DNA from 2 places in the Frateuria sp. GZRe12 genome. Region 2 is predicted to be linked to the other one. Evidence: predicted binding sites of a transcription regulator. Region 2 holds the regulator's gene; the other holds the start of a gene.
What was found. Region 2 encodes FliA, which starts transcription of late flagellar genes. Its sites were predicted from a motif close to TAAAGTTTNNCNNNCNNNGGCCGATAA; they were not measured.
Positions count from the first base shown of each region.

Region 1: a site for FliA is predicted at 5,976-6,002, ahead of ACFWZ4_RS04650 (GGDEF domain-containing protein). Genes of this name have one in related genera too.

Region 1 is NZ_JBHZGI010000001.1:1,018,507-1,028,783, forward strand. It holds gene ACFWZ4_RS04615 (YaiI/YqxD family protein) at 1-169, shown strand, start outside; gene ACFWZ4_RS04620 (NAD(P)-dependent oxidoreductase) at 258-1,133, opposite strand; gene ACFWZ4_RS04625 (NAD(P)/FAD-dependent oxidoreductase) at 1,223-2,398, opposite strand; gene ACFWZ4_RS04630 (YajQ family cyclic di-GMP-binding protein) at 2,488-2,970, shown strand; gene ACFWZ4_RS04635 (DUF1345 domain-containing protein) at 3,003-3,701, opposite strand; gene ACFWZ4_RS04640 (GNAT family N-acetyltransferase) at 3,774-4,049, opposite strand; gene ACFWZ4_RS04645 (OsmC family protein) at 4,194-4,619, shown strand; gene ACFWZ4_RS04650 (GGDEF domain-containing protein) at 4,692-5,885, opposite strand; gene ACFWZ4_RS04655 (3'-5' exonuclease) at 6,062-7,936, shown strand; gene ACFWZ4_RS04660 (S10 family peptidase) at 8,116-9,606, shown strand; gene ACFWZ4_RS04665 (aromatic ring-hydroxylating oxygenase subunit alpha) at 9,664-10,277, shown strand, end outside.
Region 2 is NZ_JBHZGI010000007.1:122,676-132,952, forward strand. It holds gene fliR (flagellar biosynthetic protein FliR) at 1-12, shown strand, start outside; gene flhB (flagellar biosynthesis protein FlhB) at 16-1,152, shown strand; gene flhA (flagellar biosynthesis protein FlhA) at 1,165-3,258, shown strand; gene flhF (flagellar biosynthesis protein FlhF) at 3,370-4,794, shown strand; gene ACFWZ4_RS14925 (MinD/ParA family protein) at 4,791-5,735, shown strand; gene ACFWZ4_RS14930 (RNA polymerase sigma factor FliA) at 5,737-6,543, shown strand; gene ACFWZ4_RS14935 (chemotaxis response regulator CheY) at 6,593-7,000, shown strand; gene ACFWZ4_RS14940 (protein phosphatase CheZ) at 6,997-7,638, shown strand; gene ACFWZ4_RS14945 (chemotaxis protein CheA) at 7,655-9,595, shown strand; gene ACFWZ4_RS14950 (flagellar motor protein) at 9,597-10,277, shown strand, end outside.

The DNA of each region.
Region 1 (10,277 bases), on a different contig from region 2:
GTACACGCGCGAGACCATCGCCCAGCGCCTGTCGATGCGCAATTTCATGGACGAGTTGCGCGGCGCCGGCGTGGATACCGGCGGCCCGGCAACGTTTCATGCGCGCGACCGGCAGGCATTCGCCAACCAGCTGGACCGCTGGCTGCAGCAACGCCCGAAACACCCGTAGGGCCGACGCTTGGGCGTAGGGTTGGCTTCAGTCCAGCGGCTCGATCGCCACCAGCACCGGCGGGTTGAAACCGACCGACGCCTTGGGGTCACTCCAGATGCGCGCGGCGCGCGGCCACCTGCGCCAGCGCCGCCCAGTCCAGTCCTTCACCGCCGCCCGCGAGCGCTTCGATCAGCGCATCGCGGACCACGCCGGCGAACGGCAGCGGCACCCGTGCCGCCTCGCCCGCGGCGAGCGCGAGGTTCACGTCCTTCAAGCCCAGCGGCAGCGCGAAGCCTGGCGGCGCGTAGCGCTCCTCGGCGATCAGCCGGCCGTAGCCCTGGTAGGCCGGCGCGGCGAACAGCGTGCTGGTCATGATCTCCAGGAAGTCGGCGGCGCTGACGCCATGCGCCCGCGTGAGCGCGCTGGCTTCGGCCATGCTTTCGATCGCCGAGGCCAGCATGAAGTTGCCGGCGAGCTTGACCACGTTGGCGCGCTCGGGCGCCTCGCCGACCGGCCACAGCCGGCTGCCCAGCGCTTCGAGTAGCGGGCGCACGGTATCGACCAGGTGCGCATGCCCGGCCACCACGATGTTGAGCTTGGCCGCCGCGGCCATGTCCGGTCGGCCGAACACCGGCGCGGCGACGTAGCCCAGGCCGCGCCGCGCGTGCTCCTCGGCCAGCTCGCGCGCCAGCGCCACGGAAATGGTGGCGTGGTTGACGTGAACGGTGCCGCGGTCCATCTCGTCCAGTACGCCGCCGCCCAGAAACACCTCGCGCACCGCCTGGTCGTTGGCCAGCATGCTGTGCACGACCTGGCCCTGCACCGCCCGCCCGGGTGTGCGGACAACTTTGGCGCCGAGCGAGGCCAAGGGTTCGGTGGGGCCTTCGGAGCGGTTCCACACCGTCACCGTGTGGCCCGCCGCGAGCAGGTTGCTGGCCATGGCGCTGCCCATGGCGCCCAGGCCGAGGAAGCCGATGTTCAAGGAAGTTCTCCTGTTGGCGCGACCGGGTAATGGAACATTGGCGGTGTTGAAGGCATGCAAAGGCCAGCCCTACGGTTTCGGCGCATGGCTCACGCCACTTCGCCGGCCGCATGCCCCGACGCCCACGCCCACTGGAAGTTGTACCCACCGAGCCAGCCGGTCACGTCGACCACTTCGCCGATGAAATAAAGCCCCGGCACGAGCCGGGACTGCATGGTGCTGGAGGACAGCCCGTCGGTGTCCACCCCACCCAGCGTCACCTCCGCGGTGCGGTAGCCCTCGGTGCCGCTGGCGACCAGCGGCCAGTCGTTCAGGCGGGCACCGATCGCGGCCAGCTCCGCCTCGCGGTACTGGCGCATCGGGCGGTTTCCGAAGTCGAGTTCGCACAGCCGCTGCGCCAGCCGCTTGGGCAGCGCGTCGCCCAGCACGGTCTTCAGCTCCGCCGCCGGCCGCGCCACGCGCTGGCCTGGCAGCCAGTCGGCGGCGTCGCGGTCGGGCAGCAGGTCCAGCCGCAGTTCCTCGCCCGGCTCCCAATAGGAGGATATCTGCAGGATCGACGGCCCGCTGATGCCCCGGTGGGTGAACAACAACCCGGCGCGGAACGCCTGTCGCCCGCAGCGGGCCTCGGCCGGTAATGCCACGCCGGCCAGGTCCGCGTAGCGCTCCTGGTGCTTGCCGCTCAGCGTCAGTGGCACCAGTCCGGCGCGCGTGGGCCGCACGGCGTGGCCGAACTGGCGCGCCAGCTCGTAGCCGAACCCGGTCGCGCCCATGCTCGGGATCGAAAGGCCGCCGCTGGCGATTACCAGCGCCTCGGCGTGCACTTCGCCGCGCGCCGTGGTCACGCTGAAGCCCGCCTCGCCGTGGCGCACGCGCTCCACCGCGCAACTGGTCTCCACCCGCACGCCGGCGGCCGCGCATTCGTCCAGCAGCATGCGCACGATCTGCTTGGAGGAGTCGTCGCAGAACAGCTGGCCGAGCTCCTTCTCGTGGTAGGCGATGCGGTGCTTCTCCACCAGCGCAATGAAATCGGCCGGCGTGTAGCGCGCCAGTGCGGAATTGGCGAAGTGCGGGTTGGCCGAAAGGTAGTTGGCCGGCGTCACGCCCAGGTTGGTGAAATTGCAGCGCCCGCCGCCGGACATCAGGATCTTCTTGCCTGGCTTGTTCGCGTGATCGAGCACCAGCACGCGCCGTCCGCGCTGGCCGGCGGTGATCGCGCACATGAGGCCGGCGGCACCCGCGCCGATGATGAGGACGTCGGTTTTCATGGTTCGGCAGGGAGCGCGCGCTGGGCGACGGTCGCGCATTATCGCCGAGCGCTTACACTTTCCGCCTTCCCATCCTGCAGGTGCCCACCATGCCTTCCTTCGACGTCGTCTCCGAAGTGGACAAGCACGAACTCACCAACGCGGTCGACCAGGCCAACCGCGAACTGGCCAACCGCTTCGACTTCAAGGGAGCGGACGCCGTGTTCGAACTGGACGGCTACGTGATCACCCAGCGCGCACCGAGCGACTTCCAGCTGCAGCAGATGCTGGACATCCTGCGCGGACGCCTGACCTCGCGGAAGATCGACATCCGCGCGCTGGACGTGGCCGAGCCGGAAGTGAACCTGGGCGGTGCGCGGCAGAAAGTCACCGTCAAGCAGGGCATCGAGCAGGCGATGGCCAAGAAGCTGGTGGCCGAGCTCAAGGCCGCCAAGCTCAAGGTCGAGGCGCAGATCAACGGCGACAAGCTGCGCGTGACGGGCAAGAAGCGCGACGACCTGCAGCTGGCGATGGCACTGCTGCGCAAGTCCGACGTGGAGCTGCCGCTGCAGTTCGACAACTTCCGCGACTGAGACCGCCTTTCGCAGGAGCCGCCCGTGGGCTCCTACACGTGAAGCCTGGCCATGGCCCCCTGCCCCGCCATGATGTTCACGCTGACGGCCACGATGAACACGTTGAAGAAGAACGCGATCACGCCGTGCATGAGCACCATCCGGCGTAGCTCGCGGCTGGTTACCTGGACGTCCGAAACCTGGAAGGTCATGCCGATCACCACCGCGAAGTAGGCGAAATCCCAGTAGTCGGGTTCGCCGCCGCCGGGGAACCGCAGACCCTTGTGCTCTTCGCCGTAGTCGCCGTAATAGCCGTGCGCGTAGTGCAGCGCGAACAAGGTGTTGAGGAAGGCCCAGCTGAGCATGATGCTCGCGGCGGAAACCACGATCGCGACCAGTCCGCCGGTCTTGCCGGCCTCCAGTTCGGTGCCCAGTGCCACCAGCACCACCGTCGAGATCGCCACGCCGCTCCACAGGATGCCCCAGCGCCCGGCGTCCTGGTGGCGCGCTTTCTTGCGCATGCTGGTTGGCGTGGCCGCGCTGAACTCCCACAGCTGCAGGCCCATGAACGCCAGCGCGCCGGCGTCGAAACCGAGCAGGAACGCCGGCGCCGGATGCATGCCCAGGCTCCATGCCGCAACCGCCACCGCCAGCAGCAGCGCGCCACCGACGGCCAGCGACGGACGCGCCCGCAGGGCGTGAAAGAGACTGCGGCGGTGGTGCTGCCGGCCGTGGGGAGCTGAACCACTCATCGGGCCTCTCGCCGTCGTTGCGTAACCCAGTGTGGCCGATGCGGCGAGCCGGGCACAACGATCGACGCCGAATCAGGCGCGCAGGTCCGCGAACTCCGGATGCCGGCGCAGCCACGAGGCGGCGTACGCGCAGGCGGGGATCACCGACCAGCCCTCGGCCCGCGCGGTTTCCATCGCGGCCTGGGTCAGCGCCGAGGCGATGCCGCGGCCTTCCACCGGCCCCGGCACGCCGGTGTGAGTGATCGTCATGACCTTTCCGGCGAGGCGGTAATCGAGCTCGCAAGGCTGGCCGTCCACCACGGTTTCGAAGCGCTGTGCGGCGGGGTCGTGGCGGATGTCGAAGCTCATGCCGTTGCTCGGGAAGGGAAAGCTGCGAGCTTACGGCTGACGGCGGCAAAACGCGCGTGAAGCGGGCGCGGGCGCGCGTTCGCGCGTCCTGAATGGCAACAGGCCCACACTGGTTCGTCCATCCGAACAAACGGGAGATCCGCCATGAAGAAATCCGCCTCCGCCACCTGGTCCGGCGGCCTGAAGGACGGCCAGGGCACCATCTCCACCCAGACTGGCGTGATGCGCGAGGCGCCGTTCGGCTTCAAGTCGCGTTTCGAGGACGGCCCCGGCACCAATCCGGAGGAACTGATCGGCGCGGCACTGGCCGGCTGCTTCTCGATGGCGCTGTCGCTGGGGCTGGGCAATGCCGGGCTGACGCCCGAGCGTATAGAGACCCGGGCCGAGGTGACGCTGGACAAGCAGGGCGACGGTTTCGCCATCACCACCATCGCCCTGAACTGCCGCGCCCGCGTGCCCGGCGCCGACGCCGACACGTTTCAGCGCATCGCGCAGGAGACCAAGCAGGGCTGCCCGGTATCGAAGGTGCTGCGGGCCGACATCTCGCTCGACGCCGCACTGGAGGGCTGACCGCAGGGGTGCGTAGGGACGGGCCTCGGCCCGCCCTACCGCACGACCGCGGCGGTTGAAGCCTACCTACGGTCAAGCCAGCAAGCGTCGGACCACCAGTTCCGGATCGGCTGCCATGACCCGGTTGCGGCCGGCATGCTTGGCCGCGTAGAGCGCCGCGTCCGCGCGCCGCAGCAGGGCCGCCACGTCGTGCTCGCCCGTCTCGGCCGCGGCGGTACCGATCGACACGGTCAACTGCAACAGATGCCCGTCGACCATCAACGGCGTGGACTCGACCGTGCCGCGGATGCGCTCGGCCAGCACCAGCGCCTGCTCCAGGCTGGTGTCCGGCGCCAGCACCACGAATTCCTCGCCGCCGATGCGCCCGATCACGTTGCCGGCGCGCAGCGTCGCCCGGATGCCGGCAACCAGCGCCAGCAGGACCTTGTCGCCGCCGCCATGGCCGAAGCGATCGTTGACGCTCTTGAAGTGGTCGGCGTCGATCATCAGCACGCCCAGCGGCCGCCCTCCGCGATTGACCTGGGAGAGCATCTGGGTGGCGCTTTCGGTCAGCGCCAGGCGGTTCTTCACGCCGGTCAGCGAATCGACCCTTGCCAGCAGGTGCAGCTCGCGCTGCAGCGTTTCGTTGTAGAGCAGCAGGAAACCGATGCTCAAGAACAGCGGCTGCATGCCCGAGAACAGCACGTAGAAATAATTGACCAGGGCCGGCTGGATGATGTCGGCCGGCGGATTCAGGTCGAACCAAAGCTGTCCGTTGCGCCACACCAGCAGCAGCGCCGAGGCCGAGCACATGACCAGCAGCACCACCCGCGCCCGTGAACTGCGCCGGGGACCGCCGCCCAGCAGTGCCCACATGCGCAGGGCGATGTCGGCCATGATCGCCGCCGAACCCCACAGCACGCGCACACGGTAGTCCGGCTCGACCACGCCGAACCAAGCCACGCCCAGCCAGCCGATCACGCCGATCGCCAGCGCCGTGCGCCAACGCAGCGGCGCACCCAGCAGCATGCGCAGTGCCACGACCGACATGCCCTGCGCCAGCAGGTTGAGCGCGTTGCCGCCCAGCACCAGCTGCGCCGGGTGCAGCCAGGCCTGCGCCGCCAGCATGCTCCAGCCAGCCGCTTCGACCGCCAGCGCGCCGGCGCGCAGCTTCAGGCTGGTGCGCGCCGAGCCCGGGCCGCCGTGCGTGCCGGCCCAGAGCAGGACGGCCAGCACCAGCGACTGGACGGCACTGATCAGCGACAGCGTTTCGATATGCATGGGCATGCTGGGCTCTCCCCGCGCCCGAACGTGACGATGGCTGCGCCGTGGAAGTCGCGTGTCCGCGATGGCGTCCTGGCGTGGTCGTCGCCCGTCGTATCGGCGCTGGCTGGCGCGACTTTAGCGTTGACAGCGATGCCGAGTCCGTTACTTTCCACGCAAAACGCCCAAACGGATGCCGGATGGCCACCCAGATCCCCACCCTCAACAGCTGCCTGCCCCGCATGACCGCGGGCGAAAAGCGCTTCGCCCAGCGGCTGGAACAGAAGCTGGAGGACGACTACCTGCTCTGGTACGACGTGCCGGTGGGCCTGAAGCAGCGGCGGCCGGATTTCGTCGTCTTCCACCCGCGCCGCGGCCTGCTGGTGCTGGAGGTGAAGGACTGGAAGGCCGAGACCATCCAGCACGCGGACAGCACCCAGTTCACGCTGGTCACCGACCGCGGCCTGGTGAAGGAGAACCATCCGCTGCTGCAGGCGCGCGCGTACGCGCTGGAGATCGGCGTGGTGCTCGAGCGCGACCCGGCGCTGCGTTACCCGGAAGGCCACCGCCACGCTGGCAAGATCATCATGCCGTGGGCCTGGGGCGTGGTGCTGGCCAACATCAGCCGCAAGCAGTTCGAGGACGGCGGGCTGGACGCGGTGATCCCCCCGCACCTGGCGATCTGCCGCGACGAGTTCTACGAGTCCGTCGAATCGGAGGACTTCCAGGAGCGGCTGTGGGCGATGTTCCCTTACGCCTTCCCGGTCGCGCTGACGCTGCCGCAGATCGACCGCGTGCGCTGGCACCTGTTCCCCGAACTGCGGGTGGAACCCGGCAGCGGCCAGTTTGGCCTGTTCGGCCCGACCGACGCGGCGGTGCGTCCGCTGCAGATCCCCGAACTGGTCAAGGTGATGGACGCCCAGCAGGAACAGCTGGCGCGCTCGCTCGGCGACGAGCACCGGATCATCCACGGCGTGGCCGGTTCCGGGAAAACCATGATCCTGGGCTTCCGCGCCATGCAGCTGGCGCGCGCGATGAACCGGCCGATATTGATCCTTTGCTACAACAAGACGCTGGCCGCGCGGCTGGAGCAGCTGATCGGCGAGCGCGGCCTGGCCGAGAAGGTGCAGGTCTACAACTTCCACAAGTGGTGCCACAAGATGCTCACGGCCTACCACGTGGAGCTGCCGCCGAAGGGTTCGGACGGCTTCTTCGGCCAGATGGTGGAGCGGGTGATCGACGGCGTCGACCGCGGGCAGATCCCGCGCTTCCAGTACGGTGCGGTGCTGGTGGACGAAGGCCACGATTTCGAGCCGGACTGGTACAAGCTGATCGTGCAGATGATCGACCCGGCCACCAACTCGCTGCTGGTGCTCTACGACGACGCGCAGAACATCTACGGCAAGGCCGACCGTCGCAAGGTCAGCTGGAAGAGCCTCGGCGTGCAGGCGCAGGGTCGCACCACCATCCTCAAGCTCAACTACCGCAACACGCTGGAAATACTGGCCGTCGCGCGCGGTTTCGCCAACGAGCTGCTCGATGCCCGCCCCGACGACGACGACGGCGTGCCGCTGATCGCCCCCGAGAGCGCCGGCCGCCGCGGCGCGGTGCCGGAGCTGATTCGCGTGGAGACCGCACCGGCGCAGCTCACCGTCCTCATCGCCCAGCTGCGCGACGAACACGCGCACGGACGGCCGTGGTCGGACATGGCGGTGATCTTCCGCAACCAGTGGGAGGGCGAGAAGCTCGCCGAGGCGCTGGCGCGCGAAGACATCCCCGGCCGACTGGCCGAGGGCCGCGGCAAGGGCGCGCTGTTCGCCGTCGGCGACACGGTCAAGCTCGTGACCATGCATTCGAGCAAGGGCCTGGAGTTCCCGTTCGTGATCATTCCCGGCCTGGGCTCGCTGCCCAAGGAAGGCAAGGACGAGGCCGAGGAAGCGCGCCTGCTCTACGTGGCGATGACCCGCGCCACCGAGCGGCTGGTATTGATCCACCACGACGACTCGGTGTTCAGCAAGCGCATCCGCGACGCGATCAACCAGGTGCAGGACCAATTGGTGGCGCTACCGGCCTGACGGGTTCCCGGTAGGAAAAAGCTCCACGTAGCGGCTTGCCTCTTCCGGGCGCACATCCCTGCGACCGATGCATGGCGGCCGCGCACAGGTGCCCTTCTACAGGGCTCCCATGCCTTTGGGCACACTCCCGCCCAGCTGGCAACCGCTAGGCTGGGGCTTTCGCTCCAGGGGAACCCACCGTGCGCAAAACCCTCCAGGCCACCCTGCTGGCCGCTTCGCTGCTGGCCGGCTTGGCGGCCCCTGCCTTCGCCGCCGACAAGCCCGCCGCCGAAGCCAGCCACGCCGACTTCCACCTGCCGCCCCTGCCCGACGACGCGCACGTGCAGCAGACCGCGCAGATCGACGGGCGCTCGCTCAAGTACACCGTCACCGTCGGCTCGCTGCCGGTGCGCGACGAGAAGGGCAACACCGTGGCCGAGGTGGTCTACACCGCCTACACCATGGGCGGCGGCGATCGACCGGTGACCTTCGCGCTCAACGGCGGCCCTGGCGCCTCCTCGGTGTACCTCAACCTCGGCGCGATCGGCCCCAAGCGCGTGGCCTTCGGCGTCGAGGGCAACAACCCTTCCGATCCGGCCACCCTGCACGACAACCCCGGCAGCTGGCTGCCCTTCACCGACCTGGTGTTCATCGACCCGGTCGGCACCGGCTTCAGCCGCGCCCTGGTGGAGGACAAGAAGGCCACCGAGCTTTTCTACAGCACCGACAACGACATCAAGTACCTCTCGCGCATCGTCTACGACTGGCTGGTGAAGAACGGCCGCCTGCAGTCGCCCAAGTACCTGGTCGGCGAAAGCTACGGCGGCTTCCGCGGCCCGCGCATCACCGACTACCTGCAGACCCAGCTGGGCGTCGCGATGAAGGGCGTTGTGCTGGTGTCGCCCTACCTGGACCCGGCCGCCTCCAACGACGAGAACGTCTCGCCGCTGCCGTGGATGCTGACCCTGCCCTCGATCGCCGCGGCGCACCTGGAACGCGAGCACAGGTTCAGCCCCGAAGCGATGGCGCAGGTGATCGAGTACACGCGCGGCGAATACGCCACCGACCTGATGCGCGGCCGCTCCGATCCGCAGGCGACCGAGCGGGTGATCAGGAAGGTCACCGAGCTGACCGGGCTGGACCCTCTGTTCGTGCGCCGCTCCGGCGGACGCCTCGAGACACAGGCCTACCTGCGCGAGGTCTACCGCGCCCAGGGCAAGCTTGGCAGCCGCTACGACTCCAACGTCACCGCGTGGGATCCCTTCCCCTACGCACCGCGCCAGCGCACCGGCGACCCGATCCTGAACGGCATCATCGCGCCGACCACCACGGCGATGGTCGACTTCGTCACCCGTACCGTGGGCTGGAAATACTCCGGCCGCTACAACGCGCTCAGCTACGACGTGAACCGCCTGTGGCACGAGGACGACGACGCCATCGAGGGTTCGGTCTCGCAGTTGCGCGAATCCGTCGCCAACGATCCGGGCCTGCGCGTGCTGATCGCACATGGGTGGGACGATCTCTCCTGCCCGTTCATGGCCTCGGTGCTGATCGTCGACCAGATGCCGCCGATGGGCGATGCGACCCGCGTGCAGGTGAAGAGCTACCCCGGCGGCCACATGTTCTACGCCCGGCCGGACAGCCAGGCGGCGCTGCTCAAGGACGTCAAGGCGCTCTACGGCGCGCGCTGATGATGTAGGTTGGGATGCGCCAGACGAGCGCATCCCAACCACCATCGGTGCCCTGCCATGACCGAGCTGCTCACGCCCGACCTCCTCGCCGCCCAGCCGCTCGATCACGCGCTCGCGCTTTCGGCTCGCTGCTACACCGATCCGCGCATGCCGGCGCTCGATGCCCGGGCCGTGTTCGCGAAGAGCTGGCAGCTGGTCTGCCACCAGTCGCAGCTGGCTGGCGTGGGCGACCACCTGGTTACAAGCATCGCCGGCCTGCCGATCGTCGTCGTGCGCAGCGATGAGGCGACCATCCGTGCCTTCCACAACGTGTGCCGCCATCGCGCCGGGCCGGTTGCCAGTTGCGACGGCAAGGGCGCGACCGCGTTGCGCTGCCGCTACCACGGCTGGACCTACGGCCTGGACGGCGTCCTGCGCGGTGCGCCCGAGATGGGCCGCACGCCCGACTTCGATCCCTCGACGATCCGGCTGCCCGAGGCACGCGTGCAGGTGTGGCAGGGCCTGGTCTTCGTCGCCACCGGCGAGGCGCCGCCGTTCGCCGGATTCGTCGAAGGCATCGACGCGCGCCTGGGCGAGGGCCGCTCGCTGGCCGGCTTCGAGTTCCACCACCGCGCCAGCTGGGAGGTCGCCTGCAACTGGAAGGTGTACGTGGACAACTACCTGGAGGGCTA
Region 2 (10,277 bases):
GTCGGAGGCTGATCCATGGCCGAGAACGACGACCAGGAACGCACAGAACAACCCTCGGAAAAACGCCTTAAGGAAGCCCGCGAGAAAGGCGACGTCCCCCGATCGCGCGACCTTTCCGGCGCGCTGGTGGTGCTGGCCGGCGTGGCGGCGCTGCTCTCCGGCAGCGAAGGCGCGATGGCGCATGCCCGGACGATCTACAGCCTGGGGCTTTCCTACAGTCGCGACGCGCTTTTCTCCGACGCTCTGCCCGCCCGCGTGCTCGGCATGGCGGTGCGCGAGGCGCTGATGCTGTTCATGCCGGTGGCCGTGGCGACCGTGCTGGCGGCTTTCGCGGGCCCGATGCTGCTCGGCGGCATCAGCTTCAGCGGCCAGGCGTTGCAGCCGAAATTCGATCGGCTCAACCCGGTCGCCGGCCTGGGCCGTCTGGTTTCCATGCGCGGGCTGGTCGAGCTGGTCAAGTCGCTGGTCAAGCTGCTCTTCATCGGTGGCGCGCTGGCGCTGCTGCTCAAACACTCGGTGGACGAGCTGCAGGCGCTGGGCCGTGCGGACGTCGCGCTCGGCGTGGCGCGCGCGATGTCGCTGCTGGGTCGCTCGGCGCTGCTGTTCGGTGCGCTGCTGGCGCTGATCGGCGGCGCGGATGCCCTCTACCAGAAGTTCGACCACGCCAAGCGCCTGCGCATGACCCGCCAGGAGCTCAAGGACGAGGCCAAGGAGACCGAGGGCAACCCCGAGCTCAAGGGCCGCATCCGCCAGGTGCAGTTCGAGATGTCGCGCCGCCGGATGATGCAGGAGCTGCCCAAGGCGGACGTCATCGTCACCAATCCGACCCACTTCGCCGTGGCGCTCAAGTACGACGAGAACGGTACCGGCGCGCCACGCGTGATCGCCAAGGGCGTGGACGTGCTGGCCCAGCAGATCCGCCTGGTGGCCAGCGGCCACCGCATCCCGATGGTCGAGGCCCCGCCGCTGGCACGCGCCTTGTATGCCACTACCTCGCTGGGCCGGGAAATCCCGGTCTCGCTGTACGTGGCGGTGGCCCAGATCCTGGCCTACGTCTACCAGCTGAAGCAGGCGACGGCACGTGGCGACGAGCCGCCGCCGGCGCCGCAGCCCCAGGTCGATCCGGACCTGATGGGCCCTTACAAGATCTAAGGGGAACACCGCATGGCCGCCGCTGGCGCAATGGAAAGTCTCAAGCAGCTCGGGCGCCGTGGCGTCGGCGCGCCGGTGGTCATGCTGGCGATGCTGGCGATGGTCATGCTGCCGATGCCGCCGTTCCTGCTGGACATGCTGTTCAGCTTCAACATCGCGCTGTCGCTCGTCATTTTGTTGGCGGTGATCTACGTCATGCGGCCGCTGGAATTCGCCGCTTTTCCGACGGTCGTGCTGATGGCGACGCTTTTACGTCTCGCCCTGAACATCGCCTCGACCCGCGTGGTGCTGCTGCACGGCCACGACGGCCCGGGGGCGGCCGGCAAGGTGATCGAGGCGTTCGGCGAGTTCGTGATCGGCGGCAACTTCGCCGTCGGCCTGGTGGTGTTCGCGATCCTGACCATCATCAACTTCGTGGTGGTCACCAAGGGCGCCACCCGCGTGTCGGAAGTGACCGCCCGCTTCACCCTGGACGCGATGCCCGGCAAGCAGATGGCGATCGACGCCGACCTCAACGCCGGCCTGCTCACCCAGGAGCAGGCCCGCGAGCGCCGCCAGGAAGTGCGCGAGGAAGCGGACTTCTACGGCTCGATGGACGGTGCGTCCAAGTTCGTCCGCGGCGACGCCACCGCCGGCATCCTGATCCTCTTCATCAACATCATCGGCGGCTTCTTCGTCGGCATGTTCCAGCACGGGCTGGGCGCCGGCGAATCAGCCAAGACCTACACGCTGCTGACCATCGGCGACGGCCTGGTCGCGCAGGTGCCGGCGCTGATGCTCTCGATCGCCACCGCGGTGATCGTCACCCGCGTGTCCAAGTCGCAGGACATGGGCAAGCAGGTGATCGGCCAGGTGTTCGGCCAGCCGCGCGCGCTGGCGGTGGCCGGCGCGGTGCTGGGCGTGATGGGCCTGATCCCGGGCATGCCGAACCTCGCCTTCCTGCTGCTGGGCGGTTGCTGCGGCGGTGCGGCCTACCTGATGATCAAGCGCGAGCGCGAGACGAAGGAAAAGCTGGCCGAGGCGATTGCCGAGCCGGCCGCCGCGCCTGCCATTCCCGCCGAGCGCATGGAACTGGGCTGGGACGACGTCGCCAGCGTCGATCCGCTGGGCCTGGAGGTCGGCTACCGGCTGATCCCGCTGGTGGATACCCACCAGGGCGGCGAGCTGATGGGCCGGATCAAGTCGGTGCGGCGCAAGCTCTCGCAGGAATTCGGCTTCCTGGTGCCCGCGGTTCACATCCGCGACAACCTGGACCTGGGGCCCAACACCTACCGCGTCACCCTGATGGGCGTGCCGATGGGCGAGGCCGAGGTGCACAGCGAGCGTCTGATGGCGATCAACCCCGGCCGCGTGCACGGGCCGCTGCAGGGCATCCAGACCAAGGACCCGGCGTTCGGCCTGGAAGCGGTGTGGATCGAACAAGGCCAGCGCGAGATGGCGCAGAGCCTGGGCTACACCGTGGTCGACCCGGCCACCGTGGTGGCCACGCACCTGTCGCACATCCTGCAGACCCACGCGCACGAACTGATCAGCCACCAGGACGTGCAGCAGCTGCTCGACCGCCTGGCGCAGACCGCGCCCAAGCTGGTCGAGGACCTCGTCCCCAAGCGCATGGCGCTGGGCGTGGTGGTCAAGGTGCTGCAGAACCTGCTGGCCGAGCGCGTGCCGATCCGCAACATGCGCACCATCGTCGAAACCTTGGCGGAGCACGCGGGCCAGAGTCAGGATCCCGGCATGCTCACCGCCGCCGTGCGCGTCGCGCTGGGCCGGCAGATCGTGCAGGAGATCACGGGACTGGGCACCGAGGTGCCGGTCATCACGCTGGCGCCGGAGCTCGAGCAGATCCTCATGAACTCGCTCTCCGGCGGTGGCGTGGCTGGCGCGGCGGTCGAGCCGGGCCTGGCCGACCGCCTGCAGCAGAGCGTCGCCGACGCCGCGCGCCGCCAGGAAATGAGCGGCGAAGCGGCCGTATTGCTGGTCGCGCCGCAGCTTCGTCCCTGGCTCGCGCGCTTCACCCGCCACGTGGCACAGAACCTGCACGTACTGGCCTACAACGAGGTGCCGGACAACCGCAGGGTGCGGCTGGTCCAGGCGCTGGGACGTTAAAGGCCGGGAGACGGGCATCGTGATTCGCCAGTTGCACATGCAGACAGCGCTAGGCCTTCGGGCCGCCGCGGCGATGGACACGATGGCCGCCACCCGCTTGCGGAGCAGGCAATGAAGATCAAACGTTTCGTGGCGCCGGACATGCGCCAGGCGATGCGCGAAGTGCGCGAGGAGCAGGGGCCCGATGCGGTGATCCTGTCCACGCGCAAGCTCGACGAAGGTATCGAAATCATCGCCGCCGTCGATTACGACGAGGCGCTGGTGCGTGAGGCGGCGCGCCATGGCGCGACCCCCGTGCCGGCCGCCGAGCCGCCGGCATTGCCGCCGCGCGCTGCCGCGGTGCCGCCGCCGGTGCGCGAGGCGCGCGTCGAAACGCTGGCGCCCGCCAATCGTCCGACACCGATCGAGAGCGCCCCGAAGGTCGCGGCCTTGATCGCGCCGGAGGAGAGAGAGCCGAAGCCGGTGCGTGCCGAAGCGCGCGCTCCGCACGTCGCGCCGCGCGCCCAGGCCGAAGGCCTGGTCCAGGCAAAGGCGCCACCGTCGCAACCGCAGCAGGCTTCCGAGGCTCCGGCCGAGCCGGCGGTCCATCCGCTGATCGAGCGCGCCGCGCAGGACACGGTGCGCATGCGCGCCGAGCTGTCCAGCCTGCGCGAGATGCTCGAGATGCAGCTCTCCAGCCTCGCCTGGAACGACATGGAACGCCGCCAGCCGATGCACACCCGCGTGCTGCGCGAACTGACCCGGCTCGGCATCGATGCCGACGTCGCCCGCGCGCTGGCCGATGAACTGCCGCCGCAGATGACGCCCGAACAGGCGCGCTACCTGCCGCTGGGCATGCTGAGCCGTGGCATCGCCGTCAGCGGCCGCGGCCGCTCGGACGAAGCCGGCGTCACCGCGCTGGTCGGCCCGACCGGCGTGGGCAAGACCACGACGCTGGCCAAGCTGGCCGCGCGCGCGGTGGTGCGCCACGGCGCCTCGCAGGTCGCGCTGGTGAGCACCGACCACTACCGCATCGGCGCCGCCGCGCAGCTGGAGCACTACGGTCGCCTGCTCGGCGTGCGGGTGTATCCGGCCTACGACGCGCAGAGCCTGCGCCAGGTACTGGAACTGCTGAAGGGCTGCCACACCGTGCTGGTCGACACCGCCGGCCTGGCCGGCAACGACCCGCGGCTGGCCGAACAACTGGAGGCACTGGGCGAGGCCGGCGAGCTGCGTGTCTGCCTGGTGCTGGCCGCCAATGCGCAGGCGCAGTCGCTCGAGGAAGCCGTGCGCGCCTACCTGCCGGCCAAGCCGCACGCGGCGATCCTGACCAAACTCGATGAGGCGCCCAGCCTCGGCGGCGCACTGTCGGTGCTGATCCGCCACCAGCTGGCGCTGGACTACACCACCGACGGCCAGCGCGTGCCCGAGGACATCGCTGCCGCCGATGCACGCCTCTTGGTGTGCCGCGCCGCGCAGGCGCTCAAGGGCAATGCGCCGGCCGCGGACGAGGCGGTGCTGGCCGAGCGTTTCGGGACGATGGTGGCCCAGGCATGAGCGGAATCCTTGCAATGAATCAGGCGTGGGGCTTGAAAGACATGTTCAACGCGATCACGGGCGAGCGCGACAGCGCGCCGCCCGCACCGCACCGGCCGCACCAGGCGGCCAACGCAGGCGCGCCGCGCCGCCGCTGCCGCGCGATCGCGGTGGCCGGCGGCAAGGGCGGGGTGGGCAAGACCACCGTGGCGGTCAACCTGGGCATGAGCCTGGCGATGGCCGGGCGCGAGGTCATGCTGCTGGACGCCGACATGGGCCTGGCCAACGTCGACGTGCTGCTCGGCCTGGCGCCCTCGCGCCACCTGGGCCACCTGCTGGACGGCACGGCCACGCTGGAAGAATTGGTACTGGACGCCCCGCACGGGCTGAAGGTTATCCCCGGCGGCTCCGGCGCGCGGCGCCTGGCGCAGCTGGGCAACGGCGAGCATGCCGCGGTGATCCGCGCGTTCGACGAGTTGCCGCGGCCGCCCGACTACCTGCTGGTCGACACCGCCGCGGGCCTGTCGGACAACGTGGCGATGTTCGCCGCGGCGGCCGACGACGTGGTGCTGGTGGTCTGCGACGAGCCGGCCTCGCTCACCGACGCCTACGCGTTGATCAAGGTCCTCTCCCGCGACTTCGGCGTGCGTCGCTTCCGCTTCGTCGCCAACCTGGTGCGCAACCTGGGCGAGGCCCGCGCGCTGCACCAGAAGCTGGCCAAGGTCAGCGACCGCTTCCTGGACGTGGTGCTGGACTTCATGGGTTTCGTGCCGCAGGACGAGCGGCTCAAGCAGGCCATCCGGCGCCAGAACGCGGTGGTGGACATGTGGCCGGCGGCGCGTTCGTCGCAGGCATTCAAGCAATTGGCAGGTGCGGTCGATAACTGGGAGGAACCCGCGCGCGCGGGCCTGGACCGCATCGCATTTTTCGGTGGCCAGGCCGTGACGGCGTCGGGGTGGTGACATGAGCGTGGCATCGGAATATCTCCAGCTGCAAAAACAGAGTGCAGATGAGTTGGTGCGCCAGCACGCGCCACTGGTGCGTCGTATTGCCTATCACCTGATGGGTCGTCTTCCCCCCAGCGTGGACGTGGGCGACCTGATCCAGTCCGGCATGATCGGCCTCCTCGAGGCCGCGCGGCACTACGCCACCGACCGCGCCGCCAGCTTCGAGACCTACGCCGGCATCCGCATCCGCGGGGCCATGCTGGACGAACTGCGCAAGACCGACTGGACCCCGCGCTCGGTGCATCGCAAGGTGCGCGAAGTCGCCGAGGTGGTGCGCCAGATCGAGATCGAGACCGGCGCCGACGCCGAAGATGCCGAAGTCATCAAGCGCCTCGGCGTGAGCGCGGAGGACTATCACCAGATCCTCGCAGACGCCGCCAGCGCGCGCCTGCTCAGCCTCACCGCGCCGGACGACGGCGACGGCGCGCCGGCTTTCGACGTGGTCGACCAGGGGGCCTTGGGGCCGGCCGAGAGCATCGAGCAGGAGGGCCTGCGCCAGGCTTTGATCGACGGCATCTCCGGCCTGCCCGAGCGCGAGCAGCTGGTCATGTCGCTGTACTACGAGCAGGAATTGAACCTCAAGGAAATCGGCGCCGTGCTCGGCGTGACCGAGTCGCGCGTGTGCCAGATCCATGGCCAGGCGATCGTGCGGCTGCGTGCGCGCATGGGCGACTGGCGCGACGGCGTGCAGGGGGAGCCGGAAACCGGCACCCGCAAGGGCAAGGGCCGCCGCGCTTCCTCCGACCGTTCCGTCTCCCGCTGACCCCTTCGACTTCCGACCCTTCGATCCCCATTCCCTACCAGAGGAACCAATGGACAAGAACATGAAAATCCTCGTGGTGGACGATTTCTCCACCATGCGGCGCATCGTCAGGAACCTGCTGGTGGAGCTGGGCTTCACCAACACGCTGATCCAGGAAGCCGACGACGGCAACAACGCGCTGACCATGCTCAAGAGCCAGCCGTTCGACATGGTCGTGACCGACTGGAACATGCCCAACATGACCGGCATCGACCTGCTGCGCGCGATCCGCGCCGAGCCCTCGCTCAAGGGCCTGCCGGTGCTGATGGTCACGGCGGAGAACAACCGCGACCAGATCATCGCCGCGGCCCAGGCGGGCGTGAACGGCTACATCGTCAAGCCGTTCAACGCGGTCACGCTGAAGGAGAAGCTCACCAAGATCTTCGAGCGCCTCGCCGCCGCGGGGGCCAGCGCATGAGCGCCGTGCTTTCCACCTTCGACGAAACCGCGCTGCCGCAGGAGCTGCAGAACCTGCTCAACAGCGAAGACGGCGCCGCGTTCGAGCACGCGCTCGATGCACTGGTGCGCCAGCGCGAGCAGCACCTGTTCCGCGCGCTGGGCCTGCTCGCGCGCGACCTGCATGGCGCGGTCAGCCGGCTCGGCAACGACCTGGCGCACGAAGGCGTGCCGGGCAGGGTCGCCGACGTGCGCAAACATCTGAACGACGTGCTGGAGATGAGCGCCCAGGCGGCCCATCGCAGCATCGATTTCGCCGAACGCATGAGCCCCGAGGCCGACGCGCTGGCGCAGAGCGCCGAACAGGTGCTCGCCTCGGCCGCCCCGTACGATCCGGTCGCGGACCTGGCGCGCCAGGCCGGCAACTTCGCCGGCGCCTGCCGCGAAGGCCTCAACGACATGGTGATGGCGCAGTCCTGGCAGGACCTCTCCGGCCAGCGCATCAAGAAGGTGGTCAATTTCATCGAGTCGGTGGAGTCGTCGCTGCTGGAGCTGGTCCGCCTGACCGGCGCGCTGTCCGGGCGCGAGCCGCCGCCGGTGGTGGAGAAGATCTCCGGCCAGGACGAGGCGGACCGGCTGCTCAGCGAATTCGGCTTCTGAGCGCGGCGGGATGAGCATGGATCCCTCGCTCGACGCCGAACTGCGCGACGATTTCCTGGTCGAGGCCGGGGAACTGGTCGAGCGCCTGTCGGAACAGCTGGTCGAGCTGGAGGCCAGCCCGCGCGACGCCGACCTGCTCAACGCGGTGTTCCGCGCGTTCCACACGGTCAAGGGTGGCGCGGGTTTCCTCGCCATCGAGCCGATGGTGCAGCTGTGCCATCACGCCGAGGACCTGCTCAACGTCGCCCGCAACGGCGCGCTGGTGCTCGATTCGGCCAGGATGGATGCGCTGCTGGAAGCGCTGGACCTGCTCAACGCGATGATGGATGCGCTGCGTGGCGGCGCCGCGATGGCCATGCCGCCGCCGGCGCTGCTCAAGCGGCTGACGCCGGGCGCCGTGGCGCCCGCACCTGCACCCGCCCCGGTGGCGGCGCCGGCCCCCGCGCCGGCCGACGGCAGCATCGACGACAGCGAATTCGAAGCGCTCCTGGACAGCCTGTACGGCACGGCGGCACCAGGCACGGTCGCGCCGGCGCCTCCGGCGCCTGCGACCATCAACGACGACGAGTTCGAGGCGCTGCTGGACAACCTGCACGGCACGGGAGCGCCCGGCGCCACCGCCGCGCCGGCACCGAGCACGACCATCGGGGACGACGAGTTCGAGGCACTGCTCGACAACCTGCACGGCAAGGGCGGCACGCCCGGCGCCGCGCAGACGCCGGCTTCGGTACCGGCCCCGGCGCCCGCTCCGGCACCGGCACCGGCCCGTGCCGCCGCGCCCGCCGAGACCAGCGTGCGTGTCGACACGGGCCGGCTCGACGCGCTGGTCAATCGTGCCGGCGAACTGGTGCTGGTCCGCAATCGCCTGCAGAGCCTGGCCCAGAAGAGCGGCGACGAAATGCTGGCGCAGGCCGCGGCTGAACTGGACCGGGTCGCCGACGAGATGCAGGGCGCGGTGCTGTCCATGCGCATGCAGCCGGTCGGCCGCCTGTTCCAGCGCTTTCCGCGCATCGTGCGCGACCTCGCCCGCCAATTGGGCAAGGAAGTGGACCTGGTCACCGAAGGCGAGGGCACCGATCTGGATCGCAGCCTGGTCGAGGCGCTCGCCGATCCTCTGATCCACCTGTTGCGCAACGCACTGGACCACGGGCTGGAGATGCCCGAGGAGCGCGTCAAGGTCGGCAAGTCGCGTCGCGGCAAGGTGCGCCTGTCCGCCAGCCAGCGCGGCGAGCGCATCGTCATCGCGGTGAGCGACGACGGCCACGGCATGAACCCCGAAGTGCTCAAGCGCAAGGCGGTCGAGAAGGGCGTGATCGACGAGGCCCAGGCCGCGCGCCTGAGCGAGAACGAGTGCTACGAGCTGATTTTCCGCCCGGGCTTTTCCACCGCCGCGCAGATTTCCGACATCTCCGGCCGCGGCGTCGGCATGGACGTGGTCAAGACGCGCGTGGCCGAACTAGGTGGCACCCTGCAGGTGCGCTCGAAGCTCGGCCAGGGCAGCGAATTGCAGCTGACCGTGCCGCTGACCCTGGCGATCCTGCGCGTGCTGATGGTGCGCGTGGGGCCGCGCCTGTTCGCGCTGCCGCTGTCCAACGTGGAGGAAGTGTTCGAACTGTCGGCCGGCCAGGACCGCATGCTCGATGGCCGGCTGGTCGCCAACCACCGCGGCCGGGCCTTGCCGCTGGGCGATCTGGCCGGTTGGGCCGGCGTGGTCGGCGCGGCGCCGCGCCACGTGGTGGTGCTGCACATCGGCCACCAGCGCATCGGCTGCCTGGTGCACGAGGTGCTCGGCCGCGAGGACGTCATGGCAAAGCCGCTGGGCCCGTTGTTCGAGGGCCTGCCGGGCATCGCCGGCGCCACTGTCACCGGCGACGGTGCCCTGGCGCTGGTGCTGGACCTGGCCGGGCTGGCCGACGACGGCGGGCAGCTCCTGCCGTCACTGAGGGCGGCGGGCTGACATGGACGTGGTGAGCCTCGTCGGCACGATCCTGGCCTTCCTGGTCATCATCGTCGGCACCATCCTCAAAGGCTCCACGGTCGGCGCGCTGGTCAATCCCGCCGCGTTCGTGATCGTCTTCGCCGGCACCATCGCCGCCCTGATGGTGCAGACGCCCGGCAGCGTGCTCAAGCGCGCGCTGGGCATGTTGCCGATGGTCTACCGCCCACCGGTGTTCCAGCCCTCGGACCTGATCGCCCGGATCATCGGCTGGAGCGAGATCTCCCGCCGGCAGGGCCTGCTCGGCCTCGAGCCGAGGATCGACGAGGAAAGCGACGGCTTCGTGCGCAAGGGCCTGCAGATGCTGGTCGACGGCGGCGAACCTGACGCGATCCGAGGCGTGCTGGAGGTCGAGATGGAGGCGCGCGAGCACAACGAGCTGGTCGCGGCCAAGGTGTTCGAGAACGCCGGCATCTACTCGCCCACCATGGGCATCATCGGCGCCGTGATGGGGTTGATGGCGGTGATGCAGAACCTCGCCGATCCCAGCAAGCTGGGTCACGGCATCGCCGCGGCTTTTGTCGCCACCATCTACGGCGTGGCGCTGGCCAACCTCCTCATGCTGCCGATGTCCGCGCGACTGAAGGGCCTGGTGCGCAAGCAGACGCAGATGCGCGAGATCCTCGTCGAGGGCCTGGTGTCG